Ilumatobacter coccineus YM16-304: one gene and its partners. The protein of the gene in region 1 interacts with the protein of each later gene in a pairwise test. Links are inferred from orthologs where the notes say so. Each region holds a gene or a part of one and is shown in the gene's direction. Other genes may lie near its edges. The genes, in order: dnaN, rpe and dnaE.

Region 1 (10,836 bases):
CAAACAGATCGTCATCAGCTCCGATCGCACGCCCGACAACATCCCCACGCTGGAAGAACGCCTTCGCAGCCGGTTCAAGTGGGGACTCATCACCGACATCCAGCCGCCCGACGTCGAGACCCGTCTGGCCATCCTGCGCAACAAGGCGGATCGCGAAGACGTCGACGTGCCGGCCGCGGCACTCGAGTTCATCGCCGAGAACATCTCGACCAACATCCGTGAACTCGAAGGCGCGCTCGTTCGCGTCATGGCGTTCGCCAGCCTCAGTCGCCAACCGATCACCATCGACCTCGTCCAGAGTCAGCTCGAAGATCTCCTCACGCTGAGCCAGCCGAAGATCCGCACCGACGAAGAACTCCTCCAGGAGATCGCCGACATCTTGCGCTTCGACGTCGAAGCGCTCAAGGGCAAGAGCCGGCAACGCCCGCTCGTCACCGCCCGCCAGATCGCGATGTACGTGTTCCGCGATCTCACCGACCTGAGTTACCCGGCGATCGCCCGTCTGTTCGGCGGGCGCGATCACACCACCGTGATCCACGCCAACGACAAGATCCAGCGCCTCATGAAGGAACGCAAAGAGATCTACGACCAGGTCACCGCGCTCATCTTGAAGCTCAAGGCATAGCGCCGCCGCCATGCACCAGGTCCAGCACCCGGCAACCGGCCATCGAGCGGTGATCGCCGGCGAGACCGCGCGACCGACCGCACATCTCTGCCGTGACGACAGCGGGTTCGGTCGCGTCTCACCCGGTCGAACACCCGCGCGGGGGACAACGATGGGGACGTCGGTCGGACAGCGCGCCGTCGCGCGGGGGACAACGCGCTGTCGTCCACCGAGTTACACGACTGTGAGATTCGAGCTGGGGATGACCACGTATCCCATGTGGACGCGATCAACCGCCGTACGCTGCACGTACGCGGGTTGTTCACAATCCACAGCCCCTACTACTTCTATTGTCTTTGAAACATCCATGCATGAGGAGAAGTGCCCACTGTGAAGTTTCGTTGCGAACGTGACGTCCTGGCTGATGCTGTCGGCTCCGCCGGCCGCGCCGCCACCAACCGAACCGGAACCCTGCCGGTGCTCGCCGGTGTCCGGATGGAGGTCGCCGGTGACACGCTCACGGTGACCGGCACCGACCTCGAGCTGACGATCCGACTCACCGTCGAAGTCGGCGGAGAACAAGACGGTGCTGCCGTCGTTCCCGCCCGCCTCGTCGGCGACATCGTCAAAGCCCTGCCCGCCGGCGCCGTCGAGATCTCACTCGACACGTCCGGTGACTCGGGCGAGATGTCGATCAGCGCCGGCCGCTCCCAGTTCTCGGTGCGCCCGCTGTCGCTCGACGACTACCCGGCACAGACCGAACCGAGTGGCGAAGCGGTCACCCTGTCGGCCGAGACGATGTCGGATGCACTGCGTCAGGTCGTCCGCGCCGCCTCGACCGACGATGCACGCGCCGTGCTCACCGGTGTGCTCCTCGCGTCGGAAGACGAAGGCGTCCGCATGGTCGCGACCGACTCGTACCGCCTCGCGGTGCGTGACCTGCCCGACTCGACGGTGCTCGGCTCCGGCCAGAAAGTCCTCATCCCCGGTCGTGCGCTCAACGAGTTGCAGCGCGTGATGGGCGACGTCGAAGAGCTCACCGTCCGCTTCGGCGAACGTGAAGCCACCTTCGAAGCCGGCACCACACGCCTCAGCACCCGGCTGATCGAAGGCGAGTTCCCGAACTATCGCAACCTGCTGCCCTCGAGCTACCCGAACCTGCTCACCGTCAGCAAGGCGTCGATGATGGAAGCGATCCGTCGTGTGAAGATCCTCGCTCAGGACTCCACCCCGGTGCGCCTCACCCTCGGCGGCGACACGGTGCAGCTCACCGCGATCACCCAAGACGTCGGTAACGCGGCGGAAGAGATCGACGCCAGCTACGACGGCGCCGAGATGACCGTGGCGTTCAACCCCGACTACCTCGCCGCCGGCATCGACGCGATCGACGCCGACGACGTGACGTTGGCGACGATGGACCCGATGAAGCCCGCCGTGCTCCGCGGCGCCGGCCAGGAGGACTACCTGTACCTCCTCATGCCGGTCCGCGTGCCGTGACACTCTGAGCGCTCGGAGGCCGCTCCCTCGCTTGCGCTCGCCTGCGGCTCGACCCTTCGATGGCTGGGTCTCGCGCGGGGATGTCTGGCTGGTGGTGGGGAACACTCGGGGTTGGTGGTTGCTGACGTAGCCTCGAAACACTGTGATCGTTTCTCGGTTGGAGCTCATCGACTTTCGGAATTATGTGTCGGGTGAGTTCGACCTGCTCGACGGCACCACGGCGGTCATCGGCGACAACGGGCAGGGCAAGACCAACCTGGCCGAAGCACTCGCGTACCTCGCGACGCTGTCGAGCTTTCGCGGTGCCCCCGGTGACGCGCTCGTCCGAGTGGGGGCCGACCAGGCCATCATCCGTGCCACGGTCCGTCACGACGACGGACGCGAATCGCTGATCGAGGCGGAGCTCACCGTCGTCGGCCGCAACCGCGTCCAGGTCAACAAGCAGAAGCTCAAGCGGGTCCGCGACCTGCTCGGCACCGTGCGCGTCACGGTGTTCTCGCCCGACGACCTGATCGTCGTCAAGGGGTCACCCGGCGATCGACGCCGCTTCATGGACGACACCCTCGTCGCGCTCGCCACCAAGTACGACGCCATCCGTCTCGAGATCGATCGCATCGTCAAGCAGCGCAACAGCCTGCTCAAGCAAGCCCAGAAGGCCGGGCATCGCGCCGAGAACCTGCCCGACGACATCGCGGTCACCCTCGACGTGTGGGATGCGAAGTTCGTCGAGCTCGCCGATCAGTTCGGCTACGCACGAGCAACACTCGTCGCCCGCATCACGCCGATGGTCCAAGACGCGTACGACCAACTGGCGGGGGAGTCGTCGCCGATCGAGCTGCGCTACGAGCCGGAGTGGCGCCAGATCGGTCTGCTGAAGGCGCTTACCGCGGCCCGGCCGATGGACCTGCGGCGCGGCGTGTCGACCGTCGGCCCGCACCGCGACGAACTCGCCCTGTCGATCAACGGACTGCCGTCACGAACACACGCGTCGCAGGGGGAGCAGCGCACGCTCGCGCTCGCGCTGCGACTCGCGTCGCATCGCCTGGTGACCGAGCGAACCGAATCGGCACCCGTGCTCGTCCTCGACGACGTGCTCAGCGAACTCGACGACGGCCGGGCCACCGCGCTGCTCGAACACCTTCCACCCGGCCAGGTCGTGATCACGACGGCCAGCGAACTCCCCCCGGCCGCGCAAGCCGACAGAGTGCTGCGCGTGAAGGCTGGCGAAGTCGTCACCGAATCCTGATCGCCGCGCGGTCGAGTCCACCGAGCGCTGTGCCCGGGCCGGCCTCAGTCGAGATGTACCGTGGCGCTGACGATGGCCACGCCGCCCGAGGTGCACAGCTCGAGCGCCGTGTGATGATCGCTGGTGACCGGTCGAATGGTGCGTCCGGTCGGCAGCGTCCCCGACACCACGTTGACCATGCTGATCTCCTCCTCGCTGCCGGTCGCGGCGAACGGTTGACCGTCGTGGAACAGGTGCAGCGCGAGGAACTCGTCGATCGGGTCGGCCGACGTGGCCGACCGTGACGAGCTGACCACTTGCACGTCGACGTCGACGTCGGTCGCCGCGTTGTAGCGAACGTCGACCGAACTCACCGAGGTGCCCGGCTGGAGGGGGAGGGGCGCGAGCAGGCAGTCGCGTCCGGAGCCGGGCGACCGCAACCACAGCAGGTTCTTGTAGTCGAAGCCGGCCCCGCCGTCTTCGGTGGCGGCCGGCGTGAAGTCGGCGCCGCCGACGAAGACCTCGGTCGTCGGCAGCTTCACGTAGCGATCGTCGTGGTCGTGATCGACGTAGTAGCCGTTGACGTCGACCACCACCGACACGGTCCCAGAGTTGTTGTAGATCTCGAACTCCTGGTCGACCGAGAGCTCGGTGACGACGGCGTTCGGCACCGGCGGTTGCCCGGGAGCCGGGTTGAGACTCGCCGCGGTCGGACGGTCGCCGCCGGCCCACACCGTGAGGTACGACTGCTCGGTGGCGCCCAGTGCGGTGATGTTGAGCGAGAGCGCCGATGCATCGGTCGGGATCGAACCGCTGCACGGTGTGCCGGCCTGCTGCGCGTCGATCGTGTGAGTGTCGGCCGGCCCGAGCCCGATCGAGCGCGGTCCGACCGTGTTGGGTGCCGGGCGGGTGTCGGCCAGTCGACACGGTTCGATCGGCACGAGCACGGCGCGCTCGCCCGACGACACCCCCGCCGACGCGAAGTGTTGGGTCGTGGCGCCGATGGCGGTGCCCGCGATCAACAGGGTCGTACCGGCAGCGAGCGATCTGAGCTTCATACGACGATGGTGGCAGACCCACGAGTGGCGTCGCGACCGTTTTGCCGATGCGTGTGATGCCAGCGCAGCCGTTCGATCGACCGGTTCGAGAAGGCGTTACGGTGACGGGGTGGACGATCCCGTTCCGATCACCCGATCGCTCGACAACATCATGAAGTCGCTGCGCGGCACCGATCGGATCCAGGTCGGGGGCCTGTTCAGCAAGTGGGACGACGCGGTCGGGGCGCAGATCTCGGCGCACGTCAAACCGATCAAGCTCGACAAGGGCACCCTGCTCGTCGAAGCCGACGAAGCAGCGTGGGCGACACAGGTGAAGTTCCTGAGCGACACGATCATCAGCCGACTCCACGACGTCGCACGCGTCGACATCGACCGTGTCGAAGTGCGCGTGAAGTCCGCTCGCCGCGGCCGCTGACCGCCCTGTCGACGACGTGCACGACACGTGTGCAGGTCCGATGCGCCGACATCAGTGCGCGCTGGCCGTCGCGTGACCGATTCGCGACGCGGAAACGGTTGTCCACAGTTAAATCACAGACCTGTGGTTTACCGATCGTGCCATGGCGAATGACCCATCTCCGGCACACCCCGCTGGTAGGCTGAGAGCCAATTGTTCTGGGGGTTTCCTCGCCGGTCTGACGCACCTGGCTGAGGTGTTTCCCGAGGCGACGATCGTGCCCCGAACGGGCATCCAAACAACTCCAACCCAACGCTCGCGGCCCGATGTGGCCCGAGGAGTCGACGAAGAAGGTACGAGTGTCCTCAGACACCGCAATCAACGAACTCCCGAACCCCGACGACGACGCCACCACTCCCATCCAGCGCCCTGTCGCGTCGGACGCGGACGTCGACGAGGCGGGCGATGATCCGGCCGACGTAGCGAAGGCGCCGCGCCGCAAGCCACAGGGCGACGCGGCCAAGACCACGGCCGACTACGACGCAGCCGCCATCACGGTGCTCGAAGGCCTCGACCCGGTGCGCAAGCGCCCGGGCATGTACATCGGCTCCACGGGCCTCACCGGTCTGCACCACCTGATCTGGGAAGTCGTCGACAACTCGGTCGACGAAGCCATGGCCGGCCACTGTGATCGCATCAGCATCACCCTCACCGCCGACGGCGGATGCAGCGTCGCCGACAACGGTCGCGGCATCCCGATCGATCCGTTCACCACCGGTGAACACGCCGGCAAGTCGGCTGCCGAAGTCGTGCTCACCGTGCTGCACGCCGGCGGCAAGTTCGGCGGCGACGGCTACAAGGTCTCGGGTGGTCTCCACGGCGTCGGCGTGTCGGTCGTCAACGCCCTCTCCACCAAGCTCCTCATCCAGGTCGACCGCAACGGCGATCGCTACGAGCAGACCTACGCCGACGGCGGCGCCCCGCAGAACAAGATGGAGAAGGTCGGCCCCACCCCCAAGGGTGAGCGCGCCACCGGCACCACCATCACGTTCTGGCCCGACCCGTCGATCTTCCAGGCCGAAGGCGTCGAGTTCGTGGCGCGCACCGTGCTCGAACGACTCCAGACGATGGCGTTCCTCAACAAGGGCCTCATCATCGACTTCACAGACGAGCGTCCCGAACGCGAGCAGGAGATCACGTACCAGTACAAGAACGGCCTGGTCGACTTCGTCAAGCACCTCAACGCCACCAAAGACCCGCTGTTCAGCAAGGTCTGCCAGTTCGAAGACGAAGACGACGACGGCCAGATGCTCGACGTCGCCATGCAGTGGAACACGGGCTACCACGAAGGCATCCACGGCTACGCCAACGGCATCTCCACCATCGAAGGTGGCATGCACATCGAAGGCTTCCGCTCGGCGCTCACCACCACGATCAACAAGTACGCCCGCGAGAAGAACCTCCTCAAGGAGAAGGACGCGAACCTCACCGGCGACGACGTGCGTGAAGGCCTCACGGCGATCGTGTCGGTCAAGCTGCGCGAACCGCAGTTCGAAGGCCAGACCAAGGCCAAGCTCGGCAACGTGCCCATGCGCTCGTTCGTGCAGAAGGCCACCAACGAGATGCTCGCCGAGTGGCTGCAGGAGAACCCGGCCGAAGCGAGCAAGCTGGTCAAGAAGGGTGTCGCCGCCGCGCAGGCACGAGCCGCCGCGAAGAACGCCCGCAACGCGATCCGTCGCAAGACCGCACTCTCGGGTGCCGGCATGCCCGACAAGTTGAAGGACTGCCAGTCGAAGAACGCCGACGAGTCCGAACTGTTCATCGTCGAGGGCGACTCCGCCGGCGGCACCGCGGTCGACGCTCGCCATCCGTACAGCCAGGCGATCCTCCCCATCCGCGGCAAGATCCTCAACGTCGAACGTGCCCGCATCGACAAGATGCTGAAGAACAACGAGATCCAGGCGCTCATCACCGCCATCGGGGCCGGCGTCGGCGACGAGTTCGACGTCGAGAAGGCTCGCTACCACAAGGTGATCTGCCTGGCTGACGCCGACGTCGACGGCAGCCACATCCGCACGTTGCTGCTCACGTTCTTCTTCCGCCAGATGCGCGAGATGGTCGAAGCCGGTTACTGCTACATCGCGCAGCCGCCGCTGTACTCCACCGAGGTCGGCAAGGAGAAGGTGTACCTCAAAGACGACGTCGCCAAGGCCAAGTTCCTCGAAGAGCGCCCCAACCACAAGAAGAACTTCGCCCGCCTCAAAGGCCTCGGCGAAATGGACTGGGAAGAGCTCCGCGCCACCACCATGGACCCGAACACGCGCACGCTGCTGCAGGTCAACGTCGACGAAGCCGCCCGCGCCGACGAGATCATGTCGACGCTCATGGGCGACGACGTCGCCACCCGCCGCGAGTTCATCACCACCAACGCCCGCGACGTCCAGAACTTGGATTTCTGAGTTTCGTGGTCACTCGCTTCGCTCCGTCATCGGGTGTCAGACACCGAATGACCCATCTCGCTCACGACCCCATCTCGCTCACCGGTCATTCGGTGTCTGACACCCGATGACCACACAGGACTTCTCATGACTGACACGACTGACACGACTCCTCCTTCGGGGGATGAGCCGCCCATCGAGCCGCCTGCTTCTGGAGGCGACGACGGCACGCCCGACGATCCGATCCAGCCGATTCCGCTCTCCGACGAGATGGAGTCGAGCTTCCTCGAATACGCGATGTCGGTCATCATGTCGCGCGCACTGCCCGACGTCCGCGACGGACTCAAGCCGGTGCACCGCCGCATCATCTGGGACATGGAAGAGCAGGGGTTCCGCCCCGACCGGCCGCACGTCAAGTGCGCCCGCGTCTCGGGCGACACCATGGCCCGCTTCCACCCGCACGGCGACTCCGCCATCTACGCCGCGCTCGTGCGTATGGCCCAGCCGTTCTCGCTGCGCCACCCGCTGATCGACTTCCACGGCAACTACGGCTCACCCGACTTCGGACCCGCCGCCTCGCGCTACACCGAATGTCGACTCCACCCGTTGGCGATGCAGCTGCTCGCCGACATCGACGAAGACACCGTCGACATGATCCCGAACTACGACGGCACGACCGAGGAGCCGCTCGTGCTCCCGTCGCGGTTCCCCAACCTGCTGGTCAACGGCAGCCAGGGCATCGCCGTCGGCATGGCGACCAACATCCCGCCGCACAACCTCGGCGAAGTCATCGACGCCGTCGTCCACCTCATCGACCACCCCGACGCGACCGTCGAGGACATGATCGAACACGTCAAGGGGCCCGACTTCCCGACGGGCGCCTACATCCTCGGCCGCTCCGGCATCCTCGACGCCTACCGCACCGGTCGTGGCAGCGTGAAGACGCGCGCCAAGGCCAGCATCGAAGAGACCAAGAACGGGCGCTACGAGATCGTCGTCACCGAGCTGCCGTACCAGACCAGCGTCTCGTCGATCGCCGCACGCATCGACGAACTCGTCACCGCCGGCGACCTCGAAGGCATCTCCGACGTCAACGACGACTCGTCCGGCGGCGAGACCAGCCTCATCATCTCGCTCAAGCGAGACGGCAACCCCAACGTCATCCTCAACAAGCTCTACAAGATGACGCAGTTGCAGTCGTCGTTCTCGATCAACATGGTCGCGCTCGTCGACGGTGTGCCACGACAGATCACGCTGCTCGACGCGCTCACGGCGTACCTGCGCCACCAGGTCGACGTCATCACCCGTCGCACCGAGTTCCGTCTGGCGAAGGCCGAACGCCGCGAACACATCCTCGAAGGTCGCATCAAGGCCCTCAACGTCATCGACGAGATCATCGCGCTCATCCGTGCCAGCGACGACGTCGCCACGGCGCGCGAGGGCCTCATGACCGAACCGTTCGAGTTCTCCGAAGTGCAGGCCAACGACATTCTCGACATGCAGCTCCGACAGCTCACCCGGCTGTCGCGCATCGACCTCGAGACCGAACTCGACGACATCCGCGCGAGCATCGAAGACCTGCAAGACATCCTCGCCCGCCCCGAACGCCTCAACGGCGTCATCAAGGACGAGATCCTGGCGATCAAGGAAGAGTTCGCCACGCCGCGCATCTGCGAGATCACCTACGACGACGGCGAGATGTCGATCGAAGACCTCGTCGACGACAAAGAGCTCGTCATCGTCATGACCCAGGCTCAGTACGTCAAGGCCGTGCCGGCCGCGTCGTTCAAGACCCAGGGCCGTGGCGGTCGTGGCGTGTCGGGCGGCAAGCTCAAGGTCGACGACATCGTGCGTCACGTCATCTTCACCACCGCGCACGCGCACCTGCTGTTCTTCTCGAACCGCGGCAAGGTCTATCGATTGCGCGCCCTCGACATTCCCGAGCGCGAGCGCACGGCCAAGGGCATGCCGATGGTCAACCTGCTGCCGCTCCAGGCCGACGAGAAGATCCAGGCGATCATCGACACCCGCGAGTTCGCCGGTGATCGCTACCTGTTCTTCGCCACCGAGCAGGGCACGGTCAAGAAGACCACGTTCGGCGCCTACGACACGTCACGCCGCGACGGTCTCATCGCGATCAACCTCAAAGACGACGACCGTCTGATGAAGGTCATCGAGACCACCGGCGACGACGACATCTTCATGGTCACCAAGCGGGGCATGACCATTCGCTTCAACGAGAACGACGTGCGGTCGATGGGCCGCACCGCCGGCGGTGTTCGCGGCATCAAGCTCAAGAACGCGCAAGACGGCGTGGTCTCGGTCGACGTCGCTCGCGACGACACCTCGATCCTCATGGTCACCGAATCCGGCTACGGCAAGCGCACCGAACTCGATCAGTTCAACGTGCAGGGACGCGGCGGCCAGGGCGTGATCGGCATCAAGCTCACCGGCAAGAAGGGCGAGGTCGTCGATGCGTTCATGGTCGGCCTCGACGACGACATCGTCGCCGTTTCGAAGAGCGGCATCACCATCCGCATGCCGGTCCGTGAGATCTCGACGCAGGGTCGTACGGCCACCGGTGTGAAGGTGATGAACATGGACGATGGCGACATCGTCGGATCGGTCGCACCGATCCTCGCCACCGACGCCGAGATCGACGACGGCGAGTAGCCACTCGACGCCGACGCGGCGTCCTCATCGCGGGAGTACCCGCCTCGGTTCCAACGACTCCGAGTGAGGTCGCCCGTGCGCGCCATCCCGTCCACATCATCAACACCATCCACCTCGGTCACCTCGAGTGGCTGGTCACGTCGTGCCGACTCGTCAGGCCAGCCGCGGCCGCGGTCGTGCCGCGGACGAGATGCCGGCCAAGCCGCCGTGCTCGTGGTCGCCGTGACGGCGGCGCTGTTGGTCGTGATCGTCGTCGCGCTCGCCGACATGGGGCGAACCACGGCCGATCGAACCCGGGCACAGACGGCCGCCGACGCCGCCGCGCTCGCCTCGGTCGAAGGTGATCGCGCTCGTGCCGACGACCTCGCCGGTGCGCACGGCGCCACGGTCATCGCCTGGTCGACGGGCCCAGGCCCCGACGAGGTGACGGTCACCGTGCGACTCGGCGACGTCACGGCCACCGCTCGCGCCAGCATCTCACCCTGATCCGACATCGGAATCGTCTGGCGGAGGTGCCTGCACGGCGCCCTGGGAGGCACCTAGACTGCCGACAGTGAGCAAAACCGAGCACGATCTGACGTCCGCTGATGCCGACGACGCGCTCGATGAACTCTTCGCGGACCAGGACTTCGACGACGCGATGAACGATGCGCTCGAAGCCGCCGATGTCGAACTCGACGTCGACGACGCCGCCGATGCCGACGACGAAGCCGGCGACGACATCGATGACGACGCCGACGAGACCGAAGCAGAACTCGCCGACGACGATCTCGACGATGATGTCGATGACGACTTGACCGACGCGCACGACGCCGAGCAGCTCGATGTCGACCTCGACGACGATGATGTCGACGACGATGACCTGGACGAGGCCGAACTCCGCGCCGACGACCTCGATGACGCCGACGATGAGCTCGACGACGACGACATCGACGCCCGAGATCTCG
Region 2 (8,092 bases), 2.6 Mb from region 1 along the record:
CCGAGATCACGCCGCCATACGCGCACATGCACGTCGAGCTGTTGTTGAGCGCCGGGACGTTGCCGATCATCACGGTCGGGCTTCCGGGCATCCACGGCGCCGTGGTCATCGGCGTGCAGACGCCGGGTGTGAGCACGCCGAGCGCAGCAGCGGTCTGAGCGGCGGTGATCGGATTCGCCAGCGACATGCACACACCGAACGGCAAGATGTTGACGAACGGCTTGTTGTCCATGATCGTGGCGGCCGGCTTGTTCTCCATCATCACCTTGTTGGTGGGGATGACGTTGAGTGTGGACGGCGCCGCGCCGAACGAACACGACATCGCTGCGGTTGCGGTCACGGGAATGCCCATGCCGCGAGAACGTAGCGCATCGATTCACGGCGTCGAGCCCGATGTGGTTGACTGACGTCCGTGCTGGGAGGCGACCGGGAGGGTCCGCAGGCGCCGGAATGGTTCGCATTCGGCCGCGATCTGCTGGTTGCGGCCGCCCAGTCTGCGATCGTCGCAGCAGCAGCTGCCGAGGCCGACACGACGGCTGGCGCGTCGCCCGACGTCTCGCTGCCGAGCACGACTCCTCACACCGATCTCGAGTCGCGGGCCGCGTTCGTGTCGTCACTGTCGTCGGCGTCACCGTTCGCGACGATCGTCGCGAACGCTGCGCTGTCGCTCCCCGAGGCGGAGGTGCTCGCCGTGCTGGCCACCGCCGAGGCCGACCGGCACTGCCAGCAGTTGGTCGCGTCGATCCAAGGTGACGCGAACAGCGGCCGCCTCACGCTCGGCACGCTCGGCGACATCTTCGAGCGGGGTCATCTCGGAGCGCTCGCGCTCGGCCCCGAGTCACGGTTGCGATGCGCCGCGCTCGCCGACGTCGCGGTCAAGGGACCGTGGGCCGGACACGTCATCGAGTTGCACCGTGGCGTGGTGTGGGCGCTGATCGGCGACCTCTCGCCCGACCCAGGTCTCCCCAACGCTGTCGACTATCACGAGAGTTCGATCGACGGGGCGGACGACATCGACCAGTCGGGTCACGACCTCGTTGTCGTCAACGGGAGTGACCCGATGCGCCGCCGCCAGATCGGAGCGCAGGCGGCGTTCGGTTCTCGGTTCGTGTGCGCCACGGTCACGCCCGACACGACCGACGAGACGTGGGCGGCGATGGTGCGAGAAGCCACCATCACCGGTCAGGGCATCATCGTCGAAGCCGACAGTTCGCTGCCCGAGATCGGTCGACGATGGATCCAGCGGGCCACGCACCTCGCGTGGGTCGTGTCGGCGCCGAGCGGGCCGCCGGTCGCCGAGATGCCGACGCGACCGTGGCACGCCGTGACCGCCGCGGCGACACCTCCGAGCGACGCCGAGTGGGCCGCAGCGTTCGGCGCCGACACGCCGCGCACGCACCGACTCTCGTACGACCAGATGCACCGAGTGACCAAGTCGCTGCAGTCGAGCGGTGGCGACATCGACGCCGCTGTGCGTCGCCTCGCGAGCGGCCGACTCGAACAGCTCACCCGGCGAATCCAGCCCACGCGCGGTTGGGACGACATCATCTTGAGCCCCGACCGGATGGACGCGCTGCGCGCCATCGTCACCCGCTATCAGATGGCGACGCGCGTCTTCGACGAGTGGGGTTTCTCGGCCACACCGTCCCGAGGGCTCGTCGCACTGTTCTCGGGCCCGTCGGGCACCGGCAAGACGCTGGCGTCGGAGATCATCGCCGGCGAACTCGGCCTCGACGTGTTCAAGCTCGACCTGTCGTCGGTGGTGAGCAAGTACATCGGCGAGACCGAGAAGAACCTCGAGCAGATCTTCGACGCGGCCAGCGCCGCCAACATGGTGTTGTTCTTCGACGAGGCCGACTCGCTGTTCGGCAAACGCTCCGAGGTGAAGGACGCTCGCGACCGGTACGCCAACATCGAGGTGTCGTACCTCCTGCAGCGTCTCGAGACGTACGACGGCCTCGTGGTGATGGCCACCAACTTCGAGAAGAACGTCGACGAAGCGTTCCTGCGCCGCATCCACTCGCGCGTCGCGTTCGCGCTGCCGGGACCGGTCGAGCGTGCCGCGATCTGGCGGCAGAATCTGCCGCCGGGAGCACCGGCCGACGACGTCGACGTCGACTGGCTCGCCGAGCAGTTCGAACTCAGCGGCGGCACCATCCGCAACGCGTCGGTCCAGGCGGCGTTCACCGCAGCCGGCGAAGGCGGCGTGATCACCATGTCGGCCGCCGTTCGCGGCGTGGCCAGCGAGTTGCGCAAGATGGGTCGCCTGCTCCGGCCCGAAGACTTCGGCGAGCACTTCGACCTCCTCGACACCTGACGGGTCGCCGTTCGCGGCGCTCGTCCCCGCGCGGATAGTTTCGGGCACGTGACCCGACCGACACTGATCGCCCCGTCCGTCCTGCCCGCCGACTTCTCCAAGCTGGGCGAGGAGGTCGCCGCGCTCGAAGCGGCCGGTGTCGACCTGATCCAGTGGGACGTGATGGACGGGCAGTTCGTTCCGAACCTCACGTTCGGACCCGACGTGATCGCCTCCGCTCGGTCGCACAGCACGCTGCCGTTCGAGGCGCACCTCATGGTGTACACGCCCGACGTGATGGCCAAGAACTACATCGATGCCGGCTGCTCACGACTGATCGTCCACGCCGAAGCGTGCACCCACCTGCATCGCACGCTCGGCAACATCAACGAGCTCGGGGCGACGGGCGCCGTGGCGCTCAACCCGGCCACACCGGCGTCGGCCATCGAGCACGTGCTCGATCTCATCGACATGGTGCTGGTGATGACCGTCAACCCGGGCTTCGGTGGGCAGGCGTACATCCCGACGATGGAACCGAAGATCGCCGAGGTGCAGCGCATGCTCGAAGCGGCAGGTCGCGCCGACGACGTCCACATCGAAGTCGACGGCGGCATCGGCCCCGACACGATCGCCGGAGCGGCGTCGGCCGGGGCGAACGTGCTGATCGCCGGCAGCGCCCTGTTCCGCGACCCCGAGGGTCTCGAACACGCGGTGACCGACCTGCGCGCACGCGCCGAGGCCGCTCGCGCCTGAGCGCATGAGCGCCTGACTGGGCGCCGCGCCAGCGGGTCAGCGCGCCGGGCGGAGCATCGACCACATGTGCGGCCCCACTTCGGTGGCCGGGTCGTTGCCCCACGACGAGAATCGGTGCGGATGGCCGCCCGCCGGAACATCGAACTCGGCGACCACGTCGAACCCGTGGCGCCGGTAGTACGCCACGTTGACCAGAGTCTCGGTCTCGAGGAAGCAGGCGAGCCCCTCGGCGTCGGCGCGCTCGGACATCGAGGCCATCAGCGCGGCACCGAGGCCCTGACGCTGCCAGTCGGGATGCGTGGCGAGCAGTTGGAGATACCAGTGGTCGTCGGGGTGCGTGTGCTGCGCCATCAGCGGACCGATGATCGAGAACCGGTCGAGCAGTTCGGCGCTCGGCTCGGGCTCCGGGGTGCCATCGGGCGGGGGCGGGATCTCGGGCCGGCCCGGAGGGATCCACACAGCGAGCGCCGCGGCATCGTCGGTGCACCACACCTCGCCGAGACGTAGCCAACCCGCCATCGCCCCGTGGAAGACCGCGCCGTCGTCCGACAGGTACTGGTCGTCGTCGGGGTACAGCCAACGCATGACCGGGTCGTCGACGAACGCTCGCATGGCGGTGACGCTCAGGCGGACGATGTCGGCATCGGTTGCTCGTCGGATGGCCATGCCGACAACGTAGCCAGCGTGCTACAACCGGGGCATGCAAGGTTCCGAGCCGATCGGCGATGCTCCGGTCGTCGGGCGGTGTTCTGCCCGGGCTGCGCTCGCCGGCAACCCGTCCGACGGCTACGGCGGCGCCGTCGTGTCCGTGCCGGTCGCCTCGGTGGCCGCGCACGTCGAGGCGGCGCCCTCCGACCGGTTCGAGATCGACCCCTCCCCCACGGCCGACGACACGTTCAGCGATCTCGACGAACTCTGCGAGCGCGTCGATCGGTACGGCTACGGCGGCACACGTCAGTTGCTCGTCGCCACGCTCCGCTCCCTTCGTCGTCACGTCGACGCGAAGATCGACCCCGTTCGCCTGACCGTGAGCACGACGATCCCGCGTTCGGTCGGTCTCGCCGGATCGAGCGCCATCGTCATCGCCGCGATGCGTGCGCTCACCAGTCGCCATGCCGACAGCGACTGGTCACAGGCGCTGCGGTCCGACCCTGCACTGATGGCTGCGGTGGCGCTCGACGCCGAGACCACCGAACTCGGCATCACGGCAGGGCTGCAGGACCGAGCGGTCCAGAGCCACGACACGCCGATGCTGATGGAGTTCGATTCGGTTCGACCCATCGGGACCGGCTCGTTGCTGAGCGGTACGTACTCCGTGCTTCCGCGTCCACCGGGCATCGTGCTCGTCGCCGCGATCGACGCGACCGCGTCACCGAGCGGCGTGGCGCATCGATCGCTGCGTGACGACTTCGACGCCGACGTCGGTGGCGTCCGCCGACTGATGGGCGAGATCGCCGAACACGCCCGGTCGGCCGCGGCGGCGATCGAACGTGGCGACGTCGAGACACTCGGCTCCGACATGGATTCGACCCTGGAGTTGCGCCAGCAGATGATGGTGCTCGATCCTCGCCACCTCGCGATGGCCGAGGCGGCGCGTAGCCACGGGGCACATGCGAACTGGTCGGGTTCGGGCGGGGCGGTCACCGTGCTCGCTCCCAACGAAGCGGTCGCGGCGATCACGCGTTCAGCGCTCGTCGACGAACTCGGTTGCACGATCGTCGACGTCTGATACTCACCACCCGTTCGACGAGCCGGCCGCAGCTCCGCCGGTCAGGGTCAGACGCCGTTGGCAGGAACCGCAGCGGTCGACGGTGCGGCGGCGGGCGAGCGTCGACTCAGCGAACGCCAGCCGACGATGCCGATCGCAACCGCAGCGGCGGCGACGGTGTAGCGGATGTCGTCACGGCTTCCCCACACCAGATGTCCGACCGGTATCGCTCCCAACGCGGCGACGTGCAGCGCCGTGCGCGAACCGTGCTCGACGGTTGGGGCGTCGGTGCGGCGTCGCGCCGACGGGTGGAGCGCGGCGGCGCCGAGGAGCGACGTGAAGCCAAGCCAGCAGAGGTCGGCGACTCCACCGGCTTCGAAGGTGAAGTCGGCGTTCTGCACGTTGAACACCGCGTTGCCCACGCCCACCAGGACGGGGCCGATGGAGATCATGGCGAGACCGGGGGCCACCCTCGACACGCCGAGTGCGAACCAGGCGGCGACAGCGATCAGTGCGACGTCGAGGAGCGGGTAGGCGCTTCCGACGATCTGCGCTTTCACACCGAACAGGTCGAAGCCGAACAGTTCGTTCATGTAGATCGCGCCGATGACGGCGAAGGCGGCTGCCCCGACGGCGATCCCGTCGAGCACGTCGGCGATCGTCCACTCGGCCACGATCGAGCGACGAATGATCACGACGGCGGCGATGAGCACGGGGTACATCGCGAGATAGATCCAGTCGGCGTTCGACGGGAACGGCACGATGGCGTTGTCGTCCTGCAGGCCGGCGAGCACCGCGTCACCGGTGAGGTAGAGCGCGATGGAGACGGCGATCAGCGCCCAACCGACGCGACTGCTGTCGCGATGGATGATCATGCCCGCGACGACGGCGACGAGCGCCGACACGCCGATCGCTGTGTAGAGGTCGGCGTCGGGCGTCGACGACACGCTCGACACGAAGTAGTACTGACCGATTGCGACGACGAACGCCAGGTACCAGAGCCATGCGTTCTGCTTCACATGTGGTGATCGGCGGGCCTGGCCCGGACCTTGAACACGCGTGACGGTCGACCGACGCGCTCAGTGACGGTCTTCGAGCTCGGCGATCACCTGTGCGGTTGCGCTCATGCCGAGACGGCTGGCTCCTGCGGCCAGCATCGCTTCGACGTCGGCGAGGCTGCGGATGCCGCCCGACGCCTTGACGCCGATGTCGGGGCCGACGGTGTCGCGCATCAGGCGTACGGCGGCTTCGGTTGCGCCGCCTGCCGTGTTGAATCCGGTGGAGGTCTTGACGAAGTCGGCGCCGGCACCGACCGAGAGGCGACAGGCGCGCACGATCTCGTCGTCGCTGAGGATCGCTGTCTCGAGGATCACCTTGAGGGTGGCGTCGGGGGCTGCGGCACGGACCGCGGCGACGGCCTCGGCGGCCGCGCGATCGTCGTGGGCGCGGAGGTGGCCGACGGCGATGACCATGTCGATCTCGACGGCGCCCGAGTCGACGGCGTCGCGGGTCTCGGCGGCGACCGACGTGTTCGACATCGCTCCGAGCGGGAAGCCGACCACGCTGCACACGGCGACGTCGCTCCCGGCGAGTTCGGCGGCGACCGTCGGAACCCACAGTCCGTTCGTACACACGGCGGCGGTCCGCAGCTCGACCGCTTCGGCGCAGAGGTCGACGATCTGGGCGCGTGTGGCTTCGGGTTTGAGCAGGGTGTGGTCGACGAACGCGGCGAAGGTCGCCGCGTCGAGATGCGTTGCGTCTCCGTCAGCCATCAGCTCGCCACCTCGTCCACGCCGTTCAATGCCTCCATCCCCTCAGTGTGCCCCATTCTCCACCCACCCGCGACCACAACGAGCCAGGCCAATAATCACCCCCACAAGACGACATCGAGCCTGGGCAAAAATCACCCTCACGCGACCACATTTGGCCTGGGCAAAAATCACCCCCACGCGACCACATTTGGCCTGGGCAAAACTCACCCCCACACGACCACTCTTGGCCTGGGCAAAAATCACCCCCACACGACCACATTTGGCCTGGGCAAAAATCACCCCCACGCGACGACATCGAGCCTGGGCAGAAATCGTCTTCGGGCAGGTTGTGGGTGCGGTGGGGGTTGCGGTCGCGGTACGTTTCGGACATGAGCACGGTGTTTCATCTCGACCTCGATCGCGAGCGGCTGCAGGGGGCCGAACTGGCGATCATTCCTGGCGACCCGGCACGCGTCGAACGGATCGCGCAGCTGCTGGATCGGCCGGAACCGTTGGCGTCGACGCGTGAGTTCACGTCGTGGTTGGGGTGGATCGGCGAGCGATCTGTGGTCGTCTGCTCGACCGGCATCGGTGGCCCCTCGACCTCGATCGCCGTCGAAGAACTGGCGCAGCTCGGCGTCCGCACGTTTCTCCGAGTCGGCACCACCGGGGCGATCCAGCCCGGTATCCGACCCGGCGAGGTGATCGTCACCACCGGGGCGGTGCGACTCGACGGCGCGAGTTCACACTTCGCGCCGATGGAGTTTCCAGCCGTCGCGGACTTCGCGTGTACGACGGCACTGGTCGAAGCGTGCCGGTCGGCGGGGCTCGATCCGCACACCGGGATCACCGCGTCTTCCGACACCTTCTACCCCGGCCAGGAGCGTTACGACACGTACAGCGGTCGAGTGGTCAAGCGCTTCCAGGGCAGCTTCGAAGAGTGGCGCTCACTCGGCGTGCTGAACTACGAGATGGAGTCGGCGACGCTCTTCACGATGTGCGCGGCGCAGGGTCTGCGCGCCGGATGCGTCGCTGGTGTGCTGGTCAACCGGAACGACACCGAGACTCCCGACGAAGCGGCATCCGCCGCGGTCGAGTCGACGTCGATCGGCGTCGTGGTCGAGGCGGCACGCATCCTGCTCGACGGCTGAGCGGGCAGCGTCACCCGATCTGGCCTACGGTGACGCGCGAGCCGCGCCATGTCCGACACGTCCGATCACGAGCAACTCGACCTTCAGCCCGCTGTCGAGTACGAGAGCGCGGTCGTGGCGCCGGTCGACGCCGCGCCGTCGTCGGCCGTCGGTGGTTTCGCTCCGACCGCATCGATGTGCGCGCTCGCTCAGCGCACACCGGGCCCCGCAGGAGCGTCGTTCCCGGCGAGTCGGGCGCAGCGATCGACCGCACCCACACGTCCCATTGCTTCGTCGCCTTCCCGACAATCGGGGATCGTGCGCCGGGCGGAGCGATCACATCGCGTCTCAGCGGACACCGGCCCGAACGTTCGCCGTGTCCAGCGTTCGCATCACGTCGGCTCCCATCCGACCGCACCCGCTCGACGGGTGCAGCGCCAGACCGGTCGTCCGA
Region 3 (12,020 bases), 2.2 Mb from region 1 along the record:
TCGTCGCCCTGATCGGCGACATCTCGCGCTCCGACGCGACCAAGACGGTCAAGGCCGGCGGCGTGACGGTCGACGGAACGACCGCGCCGTCGGGCAAGGTGCGGCTCGGAGCCGGACAGATCGTCACCGTCGACCCGGCGATGTTCCCCACCACCGAACTGCCCGGGCCCGACCCGAGTGTCGAGTTCGGAGTCATCCACGAAGACGACGACGTCATCGTCGTCGACAAGCCTCCTGGACTCGTCGTGCACCCCGGTGCCGGAAACGACTCGGGAACGCTCGCCAACGGCCTGCTGGCCCGGTTTCCCGAGCTGGAGCACGTCGGCGACCGCATGCGGCCCGGCATCGTCCACCGACTCGACGCCGGGAGCTCCGGGCTGCTCGTCGTCGCCCGCACCAACGAGTCGGTCGATCGCCTGATCGAGCAGTTCGCCGACCACTCGGCCACCCGTGTCTACGACGCGATGGTGTGGGGAGTCCCCGATGCCCCGCACGGCATCATCGACGCGCCACTCGGCCGCAGTCGAAGCGACCCGTTGCGCATGGCGGTCGTGGCCGATGGACGCCCGTCGCGCACCGACTACCAGGTAGTGGGCAAGTACTCGTCGCCCGCGGTCGTGTCACGCCTCGAGTGCCGCCTCGAAACAGGGCGAACCCACCAGATCCGCGTGCACCTGTCGTCGATCAACCACCCGTTGCTCGGCGATCCGACATACGGGCAGCGGCGGCCGAACCTCGGTCTGAAACGTCCGTTCCTGCACGCCGCCGAGTTGCAGTTCCGGCACCCGGCGACGGGGGAGCGGGTCACGTTCCACAGCCCTCTGGCACCCGACTTGCAGGCCTGGCTCGACAAGGCCGAGGTCTGACCCGCCGGACGCCTTGTCTCAGAGACAAACCGTCCGGGTCAGTCGACCGGCGTCGGCCACGGCGAGTTGCCCTGCGCGATCTCGGCGATCGTCGCGAGTGTGTACCCGTCGAGGTGCTTCTTCATGTGTGCGCCGGCCTGCTCCCAGATCGCGAGCAGCACGCACTGGCCCTCGTGGTCGCACGCGCCGTCTTGATGCGGCCGACCGAAGTCGCCGAGGGTGATCGGGCCGTCGACCGCCGAGACGATCTCGGACAGGCGGATGTCTTCGGGGGCGCGTTGCAGGACGTAGCCGCCACCGACGCCGCGCTTCGATCGGACCAGTCCGGCGCCCTTGAGGGCCAACAGGATCTGCTCGAGATAGGGCTGCGGCAGACCGGTGCGTTCGGCGATGTCGCGGACCGACGTGGGGCCCGCGTCGGCGCCATGCAACGCCAACGAGAGTAGAGCACGACAGGCATAATCCCCGCGGGTCGAGATGCGCACGCACTGCACTGTAGGGGGTGACCCGAGGTTCGGTGTTGTTCCGAGGCCGCGAAGGTGGTGGACTGTGCGCGGTGAGTCATCCAGGCGGGGAACCGATCATTCCGAACTATTCAGGCCCGAACGTGCGCGGGATCATCCCGGCGATCCTCGGCCCGCAGTCCCGACTCGGTGCCTGGGGTGACGAGATGCCGGCGTGGATGCCCGACGCGGTCAAGGGTGCCGATGCCGTGGTGCTCCTCGTGCTCGACGGCCTCGGCTGGGACCAACTCGACGACCACCGAGCCATCGCCCCGACGCTGGCGTCGATGCAGGGCCAGGCGATCCACACCGTGGCACCCACCACGACGGCGACGGCGCTCACGTCGATCACCACCGGCCTGACGCCCGGCGAGCACGGTCTCGTCGGGTACCGCATGATGCTCGGCGGCGAAGTGCTCAACGTGCTGCGCTGGGCGGTCGGCGACCAGCAGGTGCGTCGCTCGCACCCGCCTCGCGACGTGCAGACCTTCGTGCCGTTCATGGGCGACGAGATTCCGGTCGTGGCCCAGGGCGAACTCCAGAACTCCCCGTTCAGCGAAGCGCACCTGCGGGGCTGTCGGCCGGTCGGTTGGCGAGCGCCGTCGAGCATCGCCGTCGAGGCCGCAGCGCAAGTCACCGCCGGCGAGCGGTTCGTGTACTGCTACTACAACGGCATCGACAAGATCGCCCACGAACGAGGCTTCGGAGCGTTCTACGACGCCGAGCTGCGCTACTCCGATCGACTCGTCGCCGACCTGCTCGAGACGCTCCCGGCCGGCACGGCGTTGCTCGTCACCGCCGACCACGGCCAGGTCGACGTCGGCGACCAGATCATCCACCCGACCGACGAGTTGCTCCGCATGGTCACGCAGCAGTCCGGCGAAGGCCGGTTCCGCTGGTTCCACTGCGCAGCGGCCGACGTCGACGATCTGGCCGCCGCTGCCGCCGACGAGATCGGCGACACCGGATGGGTCGTGACCAAAGAACAGATGCTCGACGACCACTGGTTCGGTCCCACCGTGTCGCCACCCATCCAGCGCCGACTCGGCGACGTCGCGCTCGTCGCGTCGAGCGACGTCAGCTACTTCGACCCGGCCGATTCGGGTCCGTTCGAGTTGGTGTGTCGCCACGGATCGTTGACCTCCGCCGAAGTCAACGTGCCGTTGCTTGGCCTGCTCGCCGAATGACGCGCTAGAACGGTCGCCATGTCCGAACCCTCCGACGACACGACCCCCGAAACCGGCATCGGCGAGCGCCCTGCTGCACTGTCGCCCGACGGCATCGAGCACCCGGCCGGCGACGACGCTCCCGACGCGGAGCACGCCGACAACGACTCCGGCGACGAGCCCGACGATGCCGACGAGCAGACCCCCGAGTCGGTCACCGAGCCCGGCAAGGTGATGCGCATCGGGTCGATGATCAAGCAGCTGCTCGAAGAAGTGCGGGCCGCCGATCTCGACCAGGCGAGCCGGGAGCGGCTCGCCGAGGTGTACGAGCGTTCGATCGTCGAGCTGTCGGGAGCGCTGTCGCCCGACCTGCAAGAAGAGCTCCGCAACCTGGCGCTCCCGTTCGAGCACGACGAAGTGCCGAGCGACGCCGAACTCCGCGTGGCCAAGGCACAGCTCGTCGGCTGGCTCGAAGGCCTCTTCCACGGCATCCAGGCCAGCCTGATGGCCCAGCAGCTCGCCGCCCAACAGCAGCTCCAGCAGATGCGTGAGCTCCCCGGCCAGTCGGGCCAGGGCCCGGCGGGCCGCCCCGGGCAGCCCAACGCGCCGCAGCCCCCGCCCCAGACCGGCACGTACCTCTGACCAGCGCGGTCGATGGGGCGCCGTCGAAGCGCCCAGTGGCTGGACGGGCGCCGCTGCGCAATTCGTCACCGTTCGTGTCGAGCACGTGATCGACTGACCCGCTCGACCCGCTATCTTCAAACCACAGCTTTGTAAGCCCTCGTCCCATGGCCGATTCCTTCACGCACCTCCACGTCCACACCGAATTCTCGATGCTCGACGGAGCGTCGCGCCTCGACGAGATGGTGGCCAAAGCCGTCGAAGACGGGCAGCCAGCGATCGGCATGACCGACCACGGCAACATGTACGGCACGCTCGACTTCTACAAGGAGTGCAACAAGCAGGGGATCAAGCCGATCATCGGCACCGAGGCCTACATGGCCCACGAGCACCGTTCCGAGCGGCCGACCCGACGTGGTCGCGTCGACGACTCCGGTGGTGAGACCGAGGGCGGCAAGAAGCTCTACTACCACCTGATCCTGCTCGCCGAGAACAACACCGGCTACAAGAACCTCATCCAGCTCTCGTCAAAGGCCTTCATGGAGGGCTACTACTACAAGCCGCGGATGGACTTCGAGCTGCTCGAACAGCACTCCGAAGGCCTCATCGCGACGAGTGCCTGCCTCGGTGGCCACGTGCTGCAGGCGCTGATGCAGGGCCGCGACGAACAAGCCCTGGAGCACGCTGCCCGGTTGCAGGACATCTTCGGACGCGACAACTTCTTCATCGAACTCCAAGACCACGGCATCCCCGAGCAGCATCAGACCAATCCGAAGCTGATGGAGATCGCGAAGAAGATCAGAGCGCCCCTGCTCGCGACCAACGACAGCCACTACGTCCACCGAGACGACCACGAGAGTCACGACGCACTGCTGTGCGTGCAGACCGGCTCGCTGATGTCGGACCCGAACCGGTTCAAGTTCTCCGGTACCGATCACTACCTGAAGACCGCCGCCGAGATGCGGTATCTGTTCCGCGAGGTTCCGACGGCTTGTGACAACAGCCTGTGGATCGCTGAACGGTCAAATGTCGAGATCGAGTTCGGCAAACCGCTGCTGCCGAACTTCCCGCTCCCCGAGGGTTTCGACAGCGACGCCGACTACCTCACGCACCTCACGATGGACGGTGCGAAGAAGCGGTGGGGCGAGAACATCCCGGTCGAGGCCCAGGAACGCCTCGCCTATGAACTCAAGGTCATCAACGACATGGGGTTCGCGTCGTACTTCCTGATCACCTGGGACCTCATCAAGTACGCCCGCGACAACAACATCCGAGTCGGCCCCGGCCGTGGCTCGGCCGCCGGCTGTGCGGTGGCGTACTGCCTCTGGATCGTCGACATCGACCCGCTCAAATACGATCTGCTCTTCGAACGGTTCCTCAACCCGAGCCGTGTCTCGATGCCCGACATCGACATGGACTTCGAGACCCGATACCGGGAAGACATGATCCGCTACGCCGCCGAGCGGTACGGACGCGAACACGTCGCGCAGATCATCACCTTCGGCTCGATCAAGGCGCGCAACGCCGCCAAGGACGCCGCTCGTGTGCTCGGTTACCCCTATGGCATGGGCGACAAGATCGCCAAAGCGATGCCGCCGATGGTGATGGGGCGTGACACACCACTGAAGTACTGCTTCGAGGATCACCCGAAGTACGCCGACGGCTACAAGGCCGCCGCCGACCTCCGGGCGATGTACGACACCGATCCCGACGTCAAGAAGGTGCTCGACGTCGCTCGCGGGCTCGAGGGACTGAAACGATCCGACGGCATCCACGCCGCTGCTGTGGTCATCACCAAGGATCCGGTCACCGAATACGTGCCGATCCAACGCAAGCCGACCGCGGGCATGGACCCCGAGGACGCGCCGGTCGTCACGCAGTACGAGATGCACGGCGTGGAAGACCTCGGCCTGTTGAAGATGGACTTCCTCGGGCTGCGCAACCTCGACGTCATCTCCGACGCCGAGCAGATGATTCGTGCGCGCGGCAATCCCGACCTCGATGTCGAGAAGGTGCCGCTCGACGACAAGGCGACCTACGAGTTGCTGTCGCGCGGCGACACGATTGGCATCTTCCAGCTCGAGTCCCCACCGATGCGTCAGCTCCTCAAGGCCATGGAGCCGAAGACGTTCGAGCACATCGCTGCTGTGCTCGCGCTGTACCGACCCGGTCCGATGTCGGTCAACATGCACTACGACTACGCCGACCGGATGAACGGTCGCCAGGAGGTCACGTACTTCCACCCGGATGCCGAGGAGGTGCTCGGAGACACATACGGCCTGATGATTTATCAGGAGAGTGTGATGCGGGTCGCGCAGCACTTCGCGGGCTACACGCTTGCCGAAGCCGACAACCTGCGCAAGGCGATGGGCAAGAAGGTGCGCGAGGTGATGGCCGCGGCCCGTAACGGCTTCGAAGAGGGCGTGGTCAACACCGGCTACGACAAGCAGATGGGTGTCGAACTGTTCGACATCATCGAGAAGTTCGCCGACTACGCCTTCAACAAGAGCCACACGTTCGGGTACGGGCTGGTCACGTACCAGACGGCCTACCTCAAGGCGCACTACCCGGTCGAGTACATCGCCTCGTTGCTCACCAGCGTCAAGAACAACCTCGACAAGGCGGCCACGTACTTGGCCGACTGCCGTTCGATGGGCATCAAGGTGCTGCCGCCCGACGTCAACCGTTCGCTGATGAACTTCGGTGCGTTGTCGCCCGACGAGCTGCCGCCCGACGTCACGCTGCCGATCGGGAGCCCCGGTGCCATCACGTTCGGACTCTCTGCGGTGCGCAACGTCGGCGAAGCACTCGTCGAGCTGCTGATCGCCGAACGCGAGGAGAACGGTCAGTTCACGAGTTTCCACGACTTCGTCGAGCGCGTGCCCGAACAGGTGCTCAACAAGCGCACCATCGAGTCGCTCATCAAGGGCGGCGGGTTCGACACGCTCGGCCACGACCGTCGGGCCCTGCTCACGGTGTTCGAACACATCATCGACACCACGGTCAAGCGGCGACGCGAGGAGGAGAAGGGCGTCATGTCGTTGTTCGGCGACTACGGCGACGATGCCGACTCGTCGGGCGCCGGCGACACGTTCAGCGAACGCACGCCGATCCCGGAGAACATGGAGTTCGACAAGTCGGAGAAGCTCCGTTTCGAGAAGGAGATGCTCGGGCTCTACGTGTCCGATCACCCGCTGTTCGGTGTGGAGGCAGCGCTGCGGCGCAAGGTCGAACACAACCTGATCGACCTGCCCAACATGGAAGACGGCGCGGCGGTCGTGGTGGGCGGCATCATCACCAACCTGGCTCGTAAGTTCACGAAGAAGGGCGACCAGATGGCCGTCTTCGTGCTTGAGGATCTCGATGCGTCGATCGAGGTGACGATCTTCCCGCGCACGCTCGCCGAACAGGGCCACAAGCTCGAAGACGACCTGATCGTGTCGGTGAAGGGACGCCTCGACCGTCGCGACGAGTCGCGCTTCGGCATCATCGGCCAGACGATCACGGTGTTGCAGGGGCTCGACGACGGCCCGGCGGCGCCGTTGCGTCTGCGTCTGCCGGCGAGTTCGCTCGACGAGTTGAAGGTGCAGCGGCTCAAGCGCATCCTCAACGAGCATCCGGGCGAGTCGGTGGTGATGGTCGATCTCGGTCAGGGCAAGATCCTGAAGCTCGCCGACGAGTTCCGCGTCGACCTCGACCGCTCGGTCGGCGAACTCCGCATGGCCTTCGGCCACGAAGCCGTCCTGCTCTAGCGCGCCCAGACCCCGGGGGCCCCGACCACGGCCGCGTGTCCATTCACCCGTCACTCTGGTGCGGCGCGGGACATCTGGCTGCACTCGGGTGAAACGCGCGGGAGATCTGACTCCGTCATGAATCGTTCCGATGGACGCTCCAGGCAACGTCGCTTCGCTCGTTGCGCCGCTTTCTTGCTCGCTTCGCTCGACCTGACGCATCCAATGACGCGCGGGAGTTCCCGTGGTGCGCGGCCGGCGCCGGGAGCATCAGCGACCAAGGCTGGCTCGACGGCGATCAGACGTGGTGTCCGACGAGTTGGTCTGAGCCGTCGACAGAGAGAAGCGGTACAATGGAACTAATGGCTCTTGATGTTGTGACAAATGACGCATCGGCGTTGGAAGACACCGACCTTGACGATTTGGCGTCGATGGACGATGCGTTCAGCGCCGGAGAGCTGTCGAAGGCTCGAGAGGACTGGGTGTTGATCACCACGGCCCGTTTCGGCTCGGCGCTGCATGGTTTCACGTTCTCGACGCTCGAACGCATCGGTGGCACGCCGTGCGTGTTGATCGGTCTGATGAGCGTGAAGCGCACCAGCAAGCGTGATCAGGTCCTGCGTGGTCTGATGGGCGAGGCGTACCACCGGGCGCTCATGGCATTCCCCGACGAAGACGTCGTGGTCGGGTGTCGTTTCATCAACGCCGATGCTCGTGAAGCGTTCAAGGATCTCGACGACGTGACGCCGTCGCCGGGCGAGAACGCGGTCGGCGAAGAACGGGCGTGGGGCCGTCGCCTCGCGAAGCGGTTCGGTATCGACAAGAAGTACGACGCGAAGACGTTCATCGCGAGCGCCGGTGCACAAGACGGGTATCTCGACTTCGAGTCGGCGAAGCCCGAGAAGCTCGACGCCGATGTGGTCGAGATGATGAGTGCCATCCCGGTCGCCAAGGGCGGCGCGATGGTCGTGTACGGCTGGACGATGGCCGAAGATCTCGTCAAGCTCGGCAAGCGCTGAGCGAGTGACCGGGGCACGTCCGGTGTCCGAGTTCGCCGAGGTCGTTCGCAATCGGCGGATGACCCGTGCGTTCTCGTCCGAGCCGATCGAGGCTGCGGTGCTCGACGGTCTCGTCGATCTGGCGTCACGGGCGCCGAGCGCCGGGAAGACGCAGGGCTGGCACCTGTTGGTGCTCGAAGGTGATGATGCCCAGCGATACTGGGACATCACGTTGCCCGTCGAGAAGCGGTCGACGTTTCGCTGGAAGCATCTGCGCGACGCGCCGGTGATCGCGCTGCCGTTGGCCGATCCGAGTGCCTACGTGCAGCGGTATGCGGAAGCCGACAAGGCCCGGTCGGGCCTCGGGGAGGGCACCGACGCGTGGCCGGTTCCGTACTGGACGATCGACACGTCGATGTCGGTGATGACGCTGCTGCTCGCGGCGGAGGATGCCGGGTTGGGCGCGCTGTTCTTCGGTGTGTTCCAGCGCGAGGTCGAGGTCAGGGCGGCGTTCGGCGTGCCCGACGATCTCGAACTGATCGGTGCGCTCGCGCTCGGGCACCCGCTCGCCGACGCGGAGGGAAGCCGTGACGGGTCAGGTCGCAGCGCTCGACGTCAGCGCCGCACTCCCGGTGAGATCATTCACCGGGGTCGCTGGCGCGATGGGCGTCGGTGATCTCGTCGGTGATGGTGTCGCGGATGGTGACCGGCCGTCCGAGGAGTTGTTCGGCGAAGTCCTGCACGGTGTCGACGGGCGCGTTGCAGACGTGCTCTTTGCAGACGTAGGCGAAACCGTCGTTGCGACCGTCCCACATGGGGCCGTCGTAGCGTTCGCCCCAGGCGAGGACCAGGTCGGGGCGCCAGATCGACTGGGCGACGCGGACCAGATCGGGACGATCACCGGCGATGGTGACCTCGGTGGCTCCGCGCCGGCGGAAGTCGGTGGCGATCAGCGCGTTGGCGTACATGGTGGGGCCGTCGTCGACCTGGCCGGCGATGAGTTGGAGGATGCGGTCGGCCTGGTTGGCGTAGCGCAGTTCGCCGGTGAGCGCGGCGAGGCGGTACAGCCCGAGCGCTCCGAGCGAGTTGGCTGACGGGGTGGCCGTGTCGTTGATGTCCTTCTGACGGACGACGAGCGCTTCGGCGTCTTCGGCGGTGGTGTGGAGCCCGCCGTTCGACGGGTCGAAGAACCAGTCGAGCATCGTGTCGGCGACCTGTTGGGCCTCGGCGATCCAGCGGGCCTTGCCGGTCGCTTCGGCGAGCCGGGTGAAGCCGTCGAGGATGGCAGCGTGGTCGGCGGCGAGCGCCATCTGGCGGGCCTTGAGGCCGTTGGCGCCGGGCTCGGCGTCGGCGTGCCAGCTCCGGTACCAGCGGCCGTTGTCGTCGCGCATCTCGTCGCAGAGGAACTCGGCGTTCTTGATCGCCGCGTCGAGCCACGGTTGGTGCCCGAACACGGCGCCGGCTTCGCTGATGGCGCCGAGGAACAGTCCGTTCCATTCGAGGAGGACCTTGTCGTCGAGGCCGGGTCGGGGCCGTTGCTCGCGTGCCTGGAAGAGGCGCTGTCGGATGAAGTTCTGGGCGTCGCTTCGTTCGAGCTGTCCGCGGGCGTGACGTCGGGTGGGGATCGAGCGGCGCACGCCCGGGCCGTCGGGCCAGTTGCCGTCGTCGGTGATGTCCCACCACACGAGTGCTTCTTCGACGAACTCCGGCTTGACGTCGTGGAGTGCGCCTCGGACCTCGTCGGGCGTCCACGTGTAGAACAGCCCTTCGACGCCGTTGCCGTCGGCATCGGGGGAGTCGGCGTCTTCGGCCGAGTAGAACCCGCCGTCGGCATGGGTGAGCGTGTTGAGGACGTATTCGATGGTCTCTTGCACGACCTGACGCCACTGCGGGAGGCGGAGCACGACGAGGGCGTGGAGGAACGTCTTCGTGATGAGCGCCTGGTCGTACAGCATCTTCTCGAAGTGCGGGACGTGCCACTCGCGGTCGGTGGAGTAGCGGGCGAACCCGCCTCCGATGTGGTCGTAGATGCCGCCGGAGGCCATGGCGTCGAGGGTCGTGACGACCACGTCTTTGGCAGCTTCGGCACCACTCGACATGTAGGCGCGGAGGATCAGTTCGGTGTTGAACGTCGACGGGAACTTCGGGGCCTGACCGAAGCCGCCCCATTCGGGGTCGTGGGCGCGGCCGAGGAGTTGAACGGTCTTGTTCAGTTGCTCGACGGTGGGGAAGTCGTCGGCGGGTTCGATCTTCGAGGTCTTGTCGATCGCCTCGATGAGCTGCTTGGTGTTCTTGGTGACGTCGTCGTGCTTGTTGACCCAGACGTCGTCGATGGCGGTGAGGAGCTTGAGGAACGCGTCCTTCGGGAAGTACGTGCCGCCGTAGAACGGCTTGCCGTCGGGGGTGAGGAAGACGGTCATCGGCCAGCCGCCACGCCCGGTCATCGCCTGGACGGCATCCATGTAGATGGCGTCGACGTCGGGCCGTTCTTCACGGTCGAGCTTGACGTTGACGAACAGTTCGTTCATCCGCTCGGCCACCTCGGCGTCTTCGAAGCACTCGTGGGCCATCACGTGGCACCAGTGGCACGCGGAATAGCCGACCGACAACAGGATCGGCACGTTGCGAGCCTTGGCTTCGGCGAACGCGTCGTCGCCCCACGCGAACCAGTGCACCGGGTTGTCACGGTGCTGGCGAAGGTACGGCGATGTTTCCTGCCCGAGTCTGTTCACGCTGTCGAGGGTACCGAGACAACGCGGAGGGTCGGGCTCGCCTCGAACTGTTCGGCCAGCAGCGAGTGTTTCCTGCAAAGGTGATGGCGTGGACGATCACCTGCGTGCTCCGGACGAACACCTCGACCCCGCTGTTGCCGCGACGTACGACGATGCGGTCGCCGCACGCTTTCATCCCGACGAGGTCGGACCGACCGTCGACCGACTGGTCGAGTTGGCCGACGACGCGACGGCGGTGGAGTTCGCCATCGGTACGGGCCGGATCGCGCTGCCGCTCGCCGACCGCGGTGTGACGGTGCGTGGCATCGACCTCTCCGAACCGATGCTCGACCGTTTGCGGGCCAAGGCCGGCTCCGACCGTGTCGAGGTCACCGTGGGCGACATGACGAGCGTGCAGCTCGGTGTGAAGACGTCGCTCGTGTACCTGGTGTTCAACACGATCATGAACCTGCGGACGCAGCACGAGCAGGTCGGCTGTTTCCGCAACGCCGTCCGACACCTCGCGCCCGGCGGACGTTTCGTGGTCGAGACGATCGTGCCCCGCTTCGATCGACTCGGGACGCACGTGTTCGATCTGTCCGACGATCACGTCGGCATCGACGAGTACGTCGATCCGGTCGGGCAGATCTCGATCTCGCACCACTTCGTCCGTGATGCCGACGGGCGTCACCGCAAGCGGTCGGCGGCGTTTCGGTACGCGTGGCCGTCCGAACTCGACCTGATGGCGCAGATCGCCGGGCTCACCCTCGAACACCGTTGGGCCGACTGGCACCGGTCGCCGTTCACGGCCGATTCGACCGCGCACGTGTCGGTCTGGCGGCTGCTGGTGCGTTGATCGCCTCGGTGAGCGCTCGAGGTGGCCCGTGGGTACCGTGCTGGCCATGAGCATCGTCGGTTGGATCGTCATCGGGCTGCTGGCCGGGGGAGTGGCGCGCTGGATCGTCAAGGACGACCGCAGCGGTTGCATCTACACGATGGTCGTCGGCGTGCTGGGAGCGCTCATCGGCGGGGCGTTGATGAACGCGGTCGACAGCACGGGCGTCGACGAGTTCTCGCTGCGCAGCATCCTGGTGGCCGCGATCGGCGCCGTGCTGCTGCTGCTCGTGTTGCAGGCCATCGCCGGACGCGGTGCCAGCCGCCGACGATGACGATCGGTGACGGCGGCGGCCGTGACGTCGAGGGCCGTGACGTCGGCGATCGTGCGCTGGCGGTCAGGCGCCGATGGCGTGGTAGCCGCCGTCGACGTGCACGATCTCGCCGGTCGTGGCCGGGAACCAGTCGCTGAGCATCGCCACGACGGTGCGGGCCACCGGACCCGAATCGGTGACGTCCCAGCCGAGTGGTGCGCGGTCGTCCCACACGTCCTCGAACTGGGCGAACCCCGGAATCGACTTGGCGGCCAT

What was found.
Region 2: the proteins of dnaN (region 1) and rpe interact in binary tests that used the Escherichia coli proteins (3 or more experiments, as listed by UniProt). The link is inferred for Ilumatobacter coccineus YM16-304 from one-to-one orthologs.
Region 3: the proteins of dnaN (region 1) and dnaE interact in binary tests that used the Escherichia coli proteins (3 or more experiments, as listed by UniProt). The link is inferred for Ilumatobacter coccineus YM16-304 from one-to-one orthologs.

What each region holds. Positions count from the first base shown.
Region 1 is NC_020520.1:1,014-11,849, forward strand. What follows is about bases 87-3,047. They hold dnaN (DNA polymerase III subunit beta), read left to right. Parts: upstream 87-994; coding sequence 995-2,101; downstream 2,102-3,047. Other genes in these bases: dnaA (chromosomal replication initiator protein DnaA), read left to right, coding at 87-625; recF (DNA replication/repair protein RecF), read left to right, coding at 2,259-3,047. Outside these bases: more of dnaA, read left to right, coding at 1-86; more of recF, read left to right, coding at 3,048-3,347; YM304_RS00020 (hypothetical protein), read right to left, coding at 3,392-4,384; YM304_RS24950 (DciA family protein), read left to right, coding at 4,494-4,799; YM304_RS00030 (DNA gyrase/topoisomerase IV subunit B), read left to right, coding at 5,138-7,237; gyrA (DNA gyrase subunit A), read left to right, coding at 7,364-9,889; YM304_RS00040 (pilus assembly protein TadG-related protein), read left to right, coding at 10,097-10,375; YM304_RS24440 (hypothetical protein), read right to left, coding at 10,341-10,836. UniProt on the Escherichia coli protein: Confers DNA tethering and processivity to DNA polymerases and other proteins. Acts as a clamp, forming a ring around DNA (a reaction catalyzed by the clamp-loading complex) which diffuses in an ATP-independent manner freely and bidirectionally along dsDNA.
Region 2 is NC_020520.1:2,556,456-2,564,547, reverse strand. The notes cover bases 1,315-4,207. They hold rpe (ribulose-phosphate 3-epimerase), read left to right. Parts: upstream 1,315-2,365; coding sequence 2,366-3,049; downstream 3,050-4,207. Other genes in these bases: YM304_RS11520 (mevalonate kinase family protein), read left to right, coding at 3,750-4,207; YM304_RS11525 (GNAT family N-acetyltransferase), read right to left, coding at 3,086-3,715; YM304_RS22490 (ATP-binding protein), read left to right, coding at 1,315-2,317. In the rest of the region: YM304_RS11540 (DUF4280 domain-containing protein), read right to left, coding at 1-352; more of YM304_RS22490, read left to right, coding at 413-1,314; more of YM304_RS11520, read left to right, coding at 4,208-4,778; YM304_RS11515 (hypothetical protein), read right to left, coding at 4,826-5,776; deoC (deoxyribose-phosphate aldolase), read right to left, coding at 5,837-6,529; udp (uridine phosphorylase), read left to right, coding at 6,898-7,659; YM304_RS22485 (hypothetical protein), read left to right, coding at 7,708-8,092. UniProt on the Escherichia coli protein: Catalyzes the reversible epimerization of D-ribulose 5-phosphate to D-xylulose 5-phosphate.
Region 3 is NC_020520.1:2,173,854-2,185,873, forward strand. What follows is about bases 2,964-7,108. They hold dnaE (DNA polymerase III subunit alpha), read left to right. Parts: upstream 2,964-3,323; coding sequence 3,324-6,908; downstream 6,909-7,108. Other genes in these bases: YM304_RS09805 (proteasome activator), read left to right, coding at 2,964-3,177; YM304_RS09815 (hypothetical protein), read left to right, coding at 7,070-7,108. Also shown: YM304_RS09790 (RluA family pseudouridine synthase), read left to right, coding at 1-866; YM304_RS09795 (RrF2 family transcriptional regulator), read right to left, coding at 905-1,360; YM304_RS09800 (alkaline phosphatase family protein), read left to right, coding at 1,423-2,556; more of YM304_RS09805, read left to right, coding at 2,575-2,963; more of YM304_RS09815, read left to right, coding at 7,109-7,906; YM304_RS09820 (nitroreductase family protein), read left to right, coding at 7,911-8,561; YM304_RS09825 (thioredoxin domain-containing protein), read right to left, coding at 8,524-10,617; YM304_RS09830 (class I SAM-dependent DNA methyltransferase), read left to right, coding at 10,706-11,452; YM304_RS09835 (GlsB/YeaQ/YmgE family stress response membrane protein), read left to right, coding at 11,499-11,765; enoyl-ACP reductase FabI, read right to left, coding at 11,829-12,020. UniProt on the Escherichia coli protein: DNA polymerase III is a complex, multichain enzyme responsible for most of the replicative synthesis in bacteria. This DNA polymerase also exhibits 3' to 5' exonuclease activity. The alpha chain is the DNA polymerase catalytic subunit.